Regions from separate parts of the Microbacterium chionoecetis genome, predicted to be linked through region 1. Evidence: predicted binding sites of a transcription regulator. Region 1 holds the regulator's gene; each other region holds the start of a gene.
The links. Region 1 encodes LexA, which represses DNA repair genes until DNA is damaged. Its sites were predicted from a motif close to TCGAACANNTGTTCGA; they were not measured.
Positions count from the first base shown of each region.

Region 2: ABG085_RS02440 (DUF222 domain-containing protein) is a predicted target of LexA. The motif match lies at 1,901-1,916, and genes of this name have one in related genera.
Region 3: ABG085_RS12950 (DUF222 domain-containing protein) is a predicted target of LexA. The motif match lies at 1,234-1,249, and genes of this name have one in related genera.

Region 1 is NZ_CP157000.1:1,672,692-1,675,967, reverse strand. It holds gene ABG085_RS07155 (histidinol-phosphate transaminase) at 1-92, opposite strand, end outside; gene ABG085_RS07150 (LysM peptidoglycan-binding domain-containing protein) at 255-719, opposite strand; gene lexA (transcriptional repressor LexA) at 983-1,663, shown strand; gene ABG085_RS07140 (hypothetical protein) at 1,750-3,243, shown strand; gene metE (5-methyltetrahydropteroyltriglutamate--homocysteine S-methyltransferase) at 3,240-3,276, opposite strand, start outside.
Region 2 is NZ_CP157000.1:548,652-551,927, reverse strand. It holds gene ABG085_RS02450 (hypothetical protein) at 1-701, shown strand, start outside; gene ABG085_RS02445 (beta-propeller fold lactonase family protein) at 800-1,840, shown strand; gene ABG085_RS02440 (DUF222 domain-containing protein) at 2,094-3,276, shown strand, end outside.
Region 3 is NZ_CP157000.1:2,888,292-2,891,567, reverse strand. It holds gene ABG085_RS12955 (glutamyl-tRNA reductase) at 1-783, shown strand, start outside; gene ABG085_RS12950 (DUF222 domain-containing protein) at 1,260-2,591, shown strand; gene ABG085_RS12945 (MerR family transcriptional regulator) at 2,742-3,276, shown strand, end outside.

The DNA.
Region 1 (3,276 bases):
GGCAACGGCGCCTGCGGAGCACCGTACGGCTTCTGACCGCGGAGATCGGCGCGCAAGGGGAGGTCTTCGAGACGTGCACTCACCTCTCCCATGCTAGGCCCGCGGCCGACTGCGCCGGCGCCGCGTGACGTCGCGAGACAGGCGAGGCCGGCGTGACGTCGCGAGACCGGGCAGGCCCGCGTGACGTGGCGGGACAGGCAGGCGTGGTCCGATGGTCGATCGCCGTGCGGGCAGCCGCCGGAGCCGCCGGCGCGTCAGCGGCCGTCGTCGTACGCCGCGGGGATCGCGATGCTCTGACCGGCCTGCACGACCACGGTGTCGAGCGCGTTCAACCGCACGATCTCGTCGACCACGTCGCGTGGATCGCGCTCGGGCGCGACCTCTTCGGCGATGCTCCAGAGCGAGTCGCCGGCAGCCACCGTCACCGTGCGGAAGGAGCCCGCCGGGGCTCCCGCTTCACGGGAGGCGAGTGCCGCTCCCCCGCCGATCACGGCGGCGGTCAGCGCGATCACGGCCGGCAGTGCGGCGAGGACGGCGAGGACACGTCGCCCGCGCAGGGTCAGGCGGAGCCGCGTGGAGCGCCCCGACGCCGACTGCGCGCCCAGCGGCACAGGAGCACCGCCGGCCAGCTGTCGCGCCGAGCTGTGCACCCGCTGCACCGCGACACGCGCGGCGCGGGACGGCGACGGGACGGAGGTCGTGAAGTCGATCGCGGTCATGCTGGGCTCCTCGTGCTGGGGAGAGATTCGCATTCACCACTCGGCCGGGAGCGGTGAATGCGAATCTCTCTTCCGAAGCTATCTTCGAGTCTGTACGATGTCAATACCGGTTCCGGGCGGCGATCTCTCGAACGCGACACGCGGCTGAGATGTTCCCCAGAAGCCCGCGATCCGGATACGGTTTCGATAAGAGAACCCCACCACGGGCCTCCGACATTCGAAGAAACAGCGCTCCCTCGCCGAGCGCAGGACGGAGCCGGAAGATGAGCGACGCGGCCGGGCGCGAAAAGCCCCAGACTCGTCGGCGCAAGAGCCTGAGCGACAAGCAGCTGGCGATCCTCGAGGTGATCCAGCGCTCGATCGCGCGTCACGGCTACCCGCCGAGCATGCGGGAGATCGGCGACGCCGTCGGCCTGAAGTCGCTCTCCAGCGTCACTCACCAGCTCAACCAGCTGGAGCTGAGCGGCTACCTGCGGCGCGATGCGGGTAAGACGCGCGCGATGGAAGTGCTGATCGACCTGCCCGGCACGGCGACCGAGAGCCCGGCGGACGCCTCCCCCTCCGTGGGTGATGCCGCCCTCGTCCCGCTCGTCGGGCGCATCGCCGCCGGCGTTCCCATCACGGCCGAGCAGCAGGTCGAGGAGATCTTCCCTCTCCCCCGCCAGCTGGTGGGCAAGGGCGACCTCTTCATGCTGAAGGTCTCGGGCGAGTCGATGATCGACGCCGCCATCTGCGACGGCGACTGGGTCGTCGTCCGGTCGCAGGCGACGGCCGACAACGGTGAGATCGTGGCCGCGATGCTCGACGGCGAGGCGACCGTCAAGACGTTCCGCCAGCGCGACGGTCACACCTGGCTGCTCCCGCGCAACTCCGCGTTCGAGCCGATCCTCGGCGATGAAGCCACCGTGCTCGGCAAGGTCGTGGCGGTGCTGCGAGCCGTCTGACCGGCGTCGGACGATTCCCAACGGAATGGGTGATGCCGGACGCTGCATCTACGACACAATGAGTGCATCCGGCTAGAGGAGGCCTCATGAGCGAGCCAGTCACCGTCGACCTGCAGGCCGAACTCGCCGCGTTGCGGGCCGAGAACGAAGCACTCCGGGCGGGCGCGGTCGCTCCGGATGAGGCCGCACCCCCCTCACGCACTCGCAATGGATGGTGGCGCTCGCTGCTCTCGGCTCTGTGCATCACCATCGCCGCCATCCTCGTCCCGGTGTCGATCGTCGGCGCGTGGGCCCGTGTACAGCTGACCGACGAGGACGCCTTCGTCGCCACGCTGGCGCCGCTGGTGGACGATCCCGCGGTGCAGTCGATGATCATCGACGAGTCCATGGAGGCGGTCAACGCCCAGGTCGACTTCGACCAGATCACCGCGGACGTCTTCGACGGCATCGCCGGCCTCGGACTTCCGCCCCGCGCCGCCGACGCCCTCCAGCTCCTGGAGGCGCCGGCTGCCAACGGCCTCGAGAGCCTCGTGACGACGACGGTCACTCGAGTGGTCGAGTCCGATGCCTTCGCTGAAGTGTGGGCCACTGCGACGCGCGCCGCCCATCGCGCCCTGGTGGGCGTGTCCACGTCCGACGGCGGCGGACTCATCGTCCGCACCGACGAGGGGGTGGGGATCCAGTTGGGCGCGGTCGTCGAGCGCGTGAAGCAGAACCTCGTCGATCGGGGCCTGGGTGCCGCTGAGCTGATCCCCACCGTCGATCGCGTCATCATCCTCGGCGAAGGCGACAACCTCGCGACGATCCGCACCAGTTACGCCGCCGCGAACACGCTCGGGCTCTGGCTGCCGATCATCGCGATCGCGCTGTTCGGGCTCGGCATCCTGATCGCCCGCCGCCGCAGCGCCGCCGTCCTCGGGACGGGCATCGGATTAGCCCTTGGCGGCGTGGCCCTGGCCATCATGCTCGCGATCGGCGATTCCGCCATGGGCGTCACGGCGGGGGTACTCGGCCTCTCTCCCGACGCGCTGAACGTCATCTACGAACAGCTGGTCGGCAACATGCAGCAGACCGCGCTCGTCGTCGCGTTCCTCGGTGTCTTCATCGCGATTCTGGGCTGGGTGACCGGCAGGTCGGCTCCGGCACGCGGCGTGCGCAGTGCCATCGACAGCATGAATGCGTCGGGGCGGCGCGAGCTGGCCCGGCGAGGACTCGACACCGATTCGTTCGGCCTGTGGCTCGGCCGGCAGCGCGTCCTGGTGCGGACCCTCATCGCCGTGCTCGCGGTGATCTGGCTCTTCTTGCTGCGGCCGCTGTCGGTCGGCGACATCGTACTCGTGGCTGTCGTCGCATTCGGCGTCGCCTGGATCCTCGAACTGCTGCAGCGACGCCCCGAGGAGGTGACCGCGGTCAGCGACACGGACCTGCTCTACAGCGGCGTACCCATCGGGGCCGACGACGCCAATCCCACGGTGGAGATCCTGCTCGCCGACGAGACCCCGACGCGCGACCTCACGCCCGAGACGAGGGGTGCCGCGACCGAGACGGCCGCGGCACCCGGATCGAAGAAGCGCCCCTAGGCCGGAACCACCGCGCGCACCGCCTGCGTCGCC
Region 2 (3,276 bases), 1.1 Mb from region 1:
CCGCGCAGCGCGACGATCTCGACATCGTCCACGTCGCCGACCCGTCGCTGCTGTCGCGCGCCGTCGCGGGCGGCATCACCGACGACATCTCCGCAGACCTGCGCACCCACCTAGGAGCGCTGCGGGCCGGTGGGGCGACCGCGGTGCTGGTGACCTGCTCCTCGATCGGCGAAGCGGCGACGGATGCCGCAGCCGCAGTGGGCGTGCCGCTCGTGCGCGTCGACGCGGCGATGGCGGCCGAGGCCGTGCGCCGGGCGCGCGCGGGGCAGGGCCGGGTGCTCGTGCTCGCGACGCTGGCGGCGACGCTGGGACCCACGAGCCGGCTGGTCGAGGCGGCTGCTGCGGGGGCCGTGAGCGCGGGGGCGGGTGTTGCGGGTCCGGGTGCCGCGGGGCCTGGTGCCGCGGGTTCGGGTGCCGCGGTGCCCGGTGCCGCGGGTTCGGGTACCGCGGGTTCGGGTGCGGGGACGAGGGTCGAGGTGGCGGCGCGGATCGTGGAGCGCGCCGCGGATGCGCGTGGCGCGGGCGACCTCGCGCAACACGACCGGCTCATCGCCGACGCGATCGCCGCGGCCGGGGACGTCGACGTGATCGTGCTCGCGCAGGCCTCGATGGCGACCGGCGCCGGTGCCGACCCGCGTGTGCTGACGTCGCCGCAGTCCGGCGCGAACGCGTTCGTGCAGAGTCTCGACGCGCCGAACTGAACGGCGCCTCGCTGCCGACCTGCGGCGACCGCCTCGCACGCTTCGCAGGCGCCGGCAAGCGTGAGACGTCGAGACGTCGCCCCGCCTACGATCGGTGCATGACCGACTCCTCACTCGTGCTCGTGGCCAACGCGGGCGACGGCAGCATCAGCACCTTCCGGCACTCGGGCGACTCGATCGAGCGGCTCGCCGTGAGCGAGGGCCTTGCCGGCTGCTCGTCCTTCGTCGTGGACTCGTCCCGTGACCTCGTCTACGCGGCGGTGAAGGGCGGGTCGGATGCCGAGCCGGCGGGCATCGTGACGCTGCGCCTCGACCGCGAGACCGGGCGGCTGGACGCCGAGTCGCGGCTCGATCTTCCCGACGGCGGCATGAACTATCTCGCGCTGTGCCGAGACGGCGCGGGTCTCCTGGGTGCCTCGTACGGCGGCGGCTACGGGATCAGCTGCGCGGTCGCCGATGGTGTGGTCGGCGAGCCGATCTCCCGCATCGAGTTCCCCAACCTGCACTCGGTGCTGCCGAGCGCGGACGGCCGATTCGCCTACTTCGTGTCGCTCGGCGCCGATCTGGTCGGCCAGTATGCGCTGACAGACGACCTGCGGCTGGTCGCACTGGAGCCGGCGACGGCGGCCGCGCCCGAGGGCAGCGGTCCCCGGCATCTCGTGCTGAACGAGGCGCAGGACGCGGTCTACGTGCTGACCGAGTTCTCGGGGCAGGTGCTCCACTTCGCACGCGACGTCGAGGCGGGAACGCTCGAGCTGCGGGACGCCGCGGAGGCGTTCGACCCGTCGAAGGGCCTTCGCCACAGCCGCTTCGGGGCAGATCCGCGGGCAGAGCACCTCATCTGGGGCGCCGACCTGCACTTCGGTGCCGGCGGGCGCCGCCTGTGGTGCTCGGAGCGGACGGAGAGCACGCTCGGCGCGGTGTCGGTCGCGGACGATGGCTCCGTGTCGGCGCCCGAGCGCTTCGTCGAGACCGAGCCGCAGCCGCGGGGCTTTGCGGTCAGCCCGGACGGCGCACACCTGATCGCGGCGGGAGAGTCGTCGACGACGATCTCCCTGTACTCCGTCGACGGCGACCGCCTCGAGCTGCTCCTGCGTGCCGAGACCGGTCGCGGGGCGAACTGGGTGCGTTTCGTGTGATCTCGAGCGCGCCAGGCAACCGCCATCGCGGGAAGCTCAGGTCCTGATTGCCGCCGATGCTCGCACATTTGTTCTTGTGCATGGCCCGTATCAGCGGTAGTGTATAGTTCAGAGATTCGATAACGATAGTGAGGCTCCGAGCGATCGGGGCGGTGAGACGGGCGCGGCGAGAGCCGCGGGGACTTTGGCAGGGTGCGCGGCGCTGAGGCGCGGGAATCTCCGTTTCCTGTTCCGCTCTGTCTGCGAGTCCTGAATGCCTGCCATCCCCGCGTTCGCCGCCTCCGGTGCCCCCGGTGACCACGCGTTGCCCGCCGAGGTGGCGAGCGTCATGCGGCTGGTCGCCGGGTTCGAAGCGGGTCGGCGCGAGCGCGCCGCCGCCGATGCGGCGGAGATCCGGCTGCTCGCCGATGCGGCCGCGTCGGTGCGTGCGCCGGCCGGTGCGACCCCGGAGCGGGTTCGGCGGGCGGAGCTGGATCGTCGCGCGCTGACTGCGGACCTGGCCACCTCGACCCGCGTGTCGGAGTGGACGATCAGTCGGCTGCTGTCCGAGTCGGCAGATCTCTGCACCCGGTTCCCCGCCGCGGTGGGCGCCCTGGCCGCCGGACGGATCTCCCGGCAGCAGCTGGCCGTGATCCATGACGCCGGCGACCCCATCAGCGACGATGCGGCGCGCGCCGAGTTCCTCACGCTCGCGCTGGACCGCGCCGACACCCTGACGCCGGGCCGGCTCGCGTCGGTGCTCAAGGTGATCGCCGAGCGATTCCTCGACCGCACCCTCGAGGAACGCCACAGCGACGCCGTCGCCCGCCGCGAGATCGAGGTGGTCGACCTGCCCGACCACATGGCAGCGCTCACCCTGATCAACGACGCCGCGCTGATCTACGGCATCCACGACCGTCTCACCGCGCAGGCCCGCTCCGCCGTCGCCGCGCGCGAGCCCGCCGGCAGCCCATCACCTGAAGACGCACCCGAATCGGGCTCAGACGGCGGCGGTGTCCGCGAGGTGGTGGACGCGCGCACCATGGATCAGCTGCGGGCCGACATCGCCACCGACCTGTTGCTCACCGCCGGGCCGCAGGACTGCGTCGCGGGTTCGGGGCTGGCCGCGATCCGCGCCACCGTGCAGGTCACCGTGCCCGTGCTCACCATGACCGGCGCCGGCAACGAACCCTGCCTGCTCGCCGGCTACGGGCCGATCGACGCCGACACCGCCCGCGCCCTTGCCGCCGGCAGCCCTGGATGGGAGCGCGTGATGACCTCCCCCGTCACCGGCGCCGTGCTCGCTGTGGACCGCTACCGGCCCGGCCCGGCGCTGGACCGGTTCCTCGCCGCGCGAGACGAGCACTGCCGCTTCCCGGGCTGCCGCCGTTCGGTCTGGCGCTGCGACATCGACCACACCATCGACGCCGCACACGGCGGCCCCACCTGCCACGACA
Region 3 (3,276 bases), 1.2 Mb from region 1:
CGCACCCAGCTGCGCGGCGCCCACCGCTCGCTCGTGCGCCTCGCCCTCGAGCTGGCCTCGAGCCGTGTCGCCGACTGGGCGGCCGCCCGTGTCGTACTCGTGGGCACCGGGCGCTACGCGGCCCGCACCGTCGACGCCCTGCGCGCTCGCGGTGCCGGTGACGTGCACGTGTTCTCGCCCTCGGGGCGGGCCGAGGGGTTCGCCGCGCAGCACGGACTCATCCCGGTGTCGGACTTCGCGGCGGCAGCGGCCGATGCTGATGTCGTCATCACCTGCACCGCCGACGCGGTCGTGCACGCCGATGCCTTCGTTCCGGGCCGGCGGGTGCTCGTGATCGATCTCGGGCTGCCCCGCAACGTCGACCCGGCCGTCGGCGCCGTGGCCGGTGTCGAGCTGCTCGACCTCGAGACGATCCGGCTGCACGCCCCGCTTCAGGAGCTCAACGCGCACGCCGACGCACGCGTCATCGTGGGGGATGCCGCGACCGAGTTCCACGCCGACCGCCTCGCGGGTCCCGCGATCACGGCGCTCCGCACCGACGTGCTGAAGACGCTCGACGCCGAGATCGCCCGCGCCCGCTCGCGCGGCGCCGGCGACGAGGTCGAGGCCGCGCTGCGCCACCTCGCCGGGGTGCTGCTGCACCAGCCGTCGGTGCGGATCCGCGAGCTCGCCGTCGAGGGCCGGATCGACGAGGCTCGCGCGGCACTCGAGCTGCTGCACGGTCTGTCGATCGACGCGCCCGGTGTGGTCGACGCCGACGACGACCTTTGGGAAACCGCCTAGGTCGCTGCGGTTCGGGGCGTTTCGTCTCGCTCGTTCCTCGCTCGGTCGGAGACCGGGGCGCAGGGGTGCAGTGATCTGGCGTTGGTCGGTGCGGTTGGGGGCCTTCGTCTCGCTCGTTCGTCGCTCGGTCGGTGACCGGGGCGAAGGGGACGCGGTTACCCGGCGTTAGTCCGGGGCGTTCGATATCGCTCGTTCCTCGCTCGTTCAACGACGGCGAGTGAGGATTGCCGGATTCGTGTGCGTGCAGCCGTAGCCGCCTTCGGTCAACGACACGGATGCCGCGGCCCGCAGTGGGCGCGGCATCCGGTCCTTCGCACCCTCAAGCGGGGCGCATTCGGCGAAGGTGTCGCTGATCTCCGTGTCGAGTGCATCCGCCGTGCTTCCCGCTGCGGTCGCGCGGTGTGAACCTGCGGGCCGGCGCAGGTCGTGCAGAAGAGATGATTGCGATCTTCGAACATATGTTCTAAACTCGAGATATGAGTCACCGTCCGCCGCATTCCGATCCCGAGCGGTTCGGGTGCGCTGACGACGGTGGTGACGCGTTCGTCCCAGCGGTACCGGACGCCGTGGACTTGGTGCTCGAGACCGCCACGATGCTCGCCGTGTTCGCCGCTGAGCGGCTGCGCAGGATCGAGGCGATGCGGCGTGAGGAGCTCGAGCTAATCGTGGGGAGAGGGGCGGGCGCCGTGGAGATGGCAGAGCGGTCGATCCGCCTCGAACTCTCCGCCGGAATGCGGATCACCGAGTACGCGGCCGGTCGCCTTCTTCTGCAGGCCGACGCTCTGGTCAACCGCTATCCGAGCGCGCTTGATGCGCTGTCGGGGGCACGGATCACCGAGAAGCACGCCGAGATCCTCGTCGACCTCGTCGATCAGGTCGCGCCCGAGCTGCGAGCCGACGTCGCCGACCGGGCCGTCGCGCTCGCCGAGGCTGAGCCGGTCGGAGCGTTCCGCCGCAGTCTTCGTGACCTCATCGCGCGGGCCGAGAGTAAGACGCTCGAGGAGCGTCACGCAGCGGCAGTCGATGGTCGGCGTGTCGTGGTCGAGTCCGGTGCAGACGGCATGGGTTTGCTGCTGCTGCACGGGCCGCAGGTCGAGCTGCACGCCATCTACGGTCGGGCGACCGCGATGGCCAAGGTGATCAAGGCTTCGCCCGGCGAGACGCGGACGCTCGATCAGATCCGCGCCGACATCGTCGCCGACCTTCTCATCGACGGCACGACCGAGCACCTTCCGGCCGCTGCGTCGGGCATCAGGGCCTCGGTCGTCGTGACCGTCCCGGTGCTGTCACTGCTCGACGACCAGGCTGCCGTGGCGGGTGACCCGCCCGTGGTCGAAGGGATCGGGCCGATCTCGCTGTCGCGGGCCAGGGAACTCTGCGGCGGCGACGCCAAGTGGATGCGCGTGCTGACCCATCCCGAGACTGCCATCGTGCTCTCCGTCGGTCGGGACCGGTATTCGCCGCCGGCCGCGTTGCAGAAGCTGGTGAAATGGCGAGCGGATCGGTGTATGGGTCCGGGTTGCGGGGTGCCGGCCTCCCGGTGCGAGGTCGACCATCAGATCAGATGGGCCGACCAGGGCGAGACCGCGCTCGAGAACAATGCTCCGTTGTGCAAGGGCCACCACCTGGTGAAAGACAACACCGACTGGGTCGTCACGCAGCTTCCGGGCTCCGGTGGTGCGCTCGAGTGGATCTCGCCCACCGGCCGGCGCTACGTGGTGCAGCCAGAACGGAAGGTTCCGGTCTTCCACAGCGCCCGCGCCCGCGCCAGCGCCAGCGCCGACGACGCGGGCAGCGCACCCTTCTGACCGAGCCGGCACCCGGCGGCGCGGCCCCGCGCCACGTCGGATCCGGCACGCTCTCTGGGACGCCGGAAAGGTCCCGAACGACGCCATGTCCGGCGACCTGTTCCTCGTCCTGGTCTTCTGGTTGACTCTCACACTGTGTCAGGGTCGAGCGTGGACTTCACCATGTACACCATCGGAGACTTCGCCGCGATCGGGCGGGTGAGCGTGCGGATGCTGCGTCACTACGACGCGATCGGCATCCTGCCTCCGGCGCACGTCGATGATCGCACCGGATACCGCCACTACGCCGACGCGCAGCTGGCCGACCTGCTGCGACTCGTCGAACTGCGCGAGCTCGGCTGCGGTCTCGATGTGATCGGCAGTGTCCTGTCGGCCGGCGATCGGTCCGCGGCGATGCGCGAGGCGCTGCTTCAGCGCCGCGCGCAGCTCGAGGCCTCGATCGCCGCCGATCAGGATCGGCTCGAGCAGATCGCCGAACGTCTCCGCGCCTTGGAAGGAAACGCCATGTCCGCTGTCGAATACCGTTCGATCGACCCCGTCACCGTCTACGCCGTCGAAGGGCGCGCACCCGGGATGGGGCCTGAGAACGTCTCACCCGTGATCGATCCCCTGCTGGAACGCCTCGAGCGTGCGCTCGGTGCCGCGGGCCGCCCTCTGCATGAGCCCGGCGTGTTCTGGTACGAGA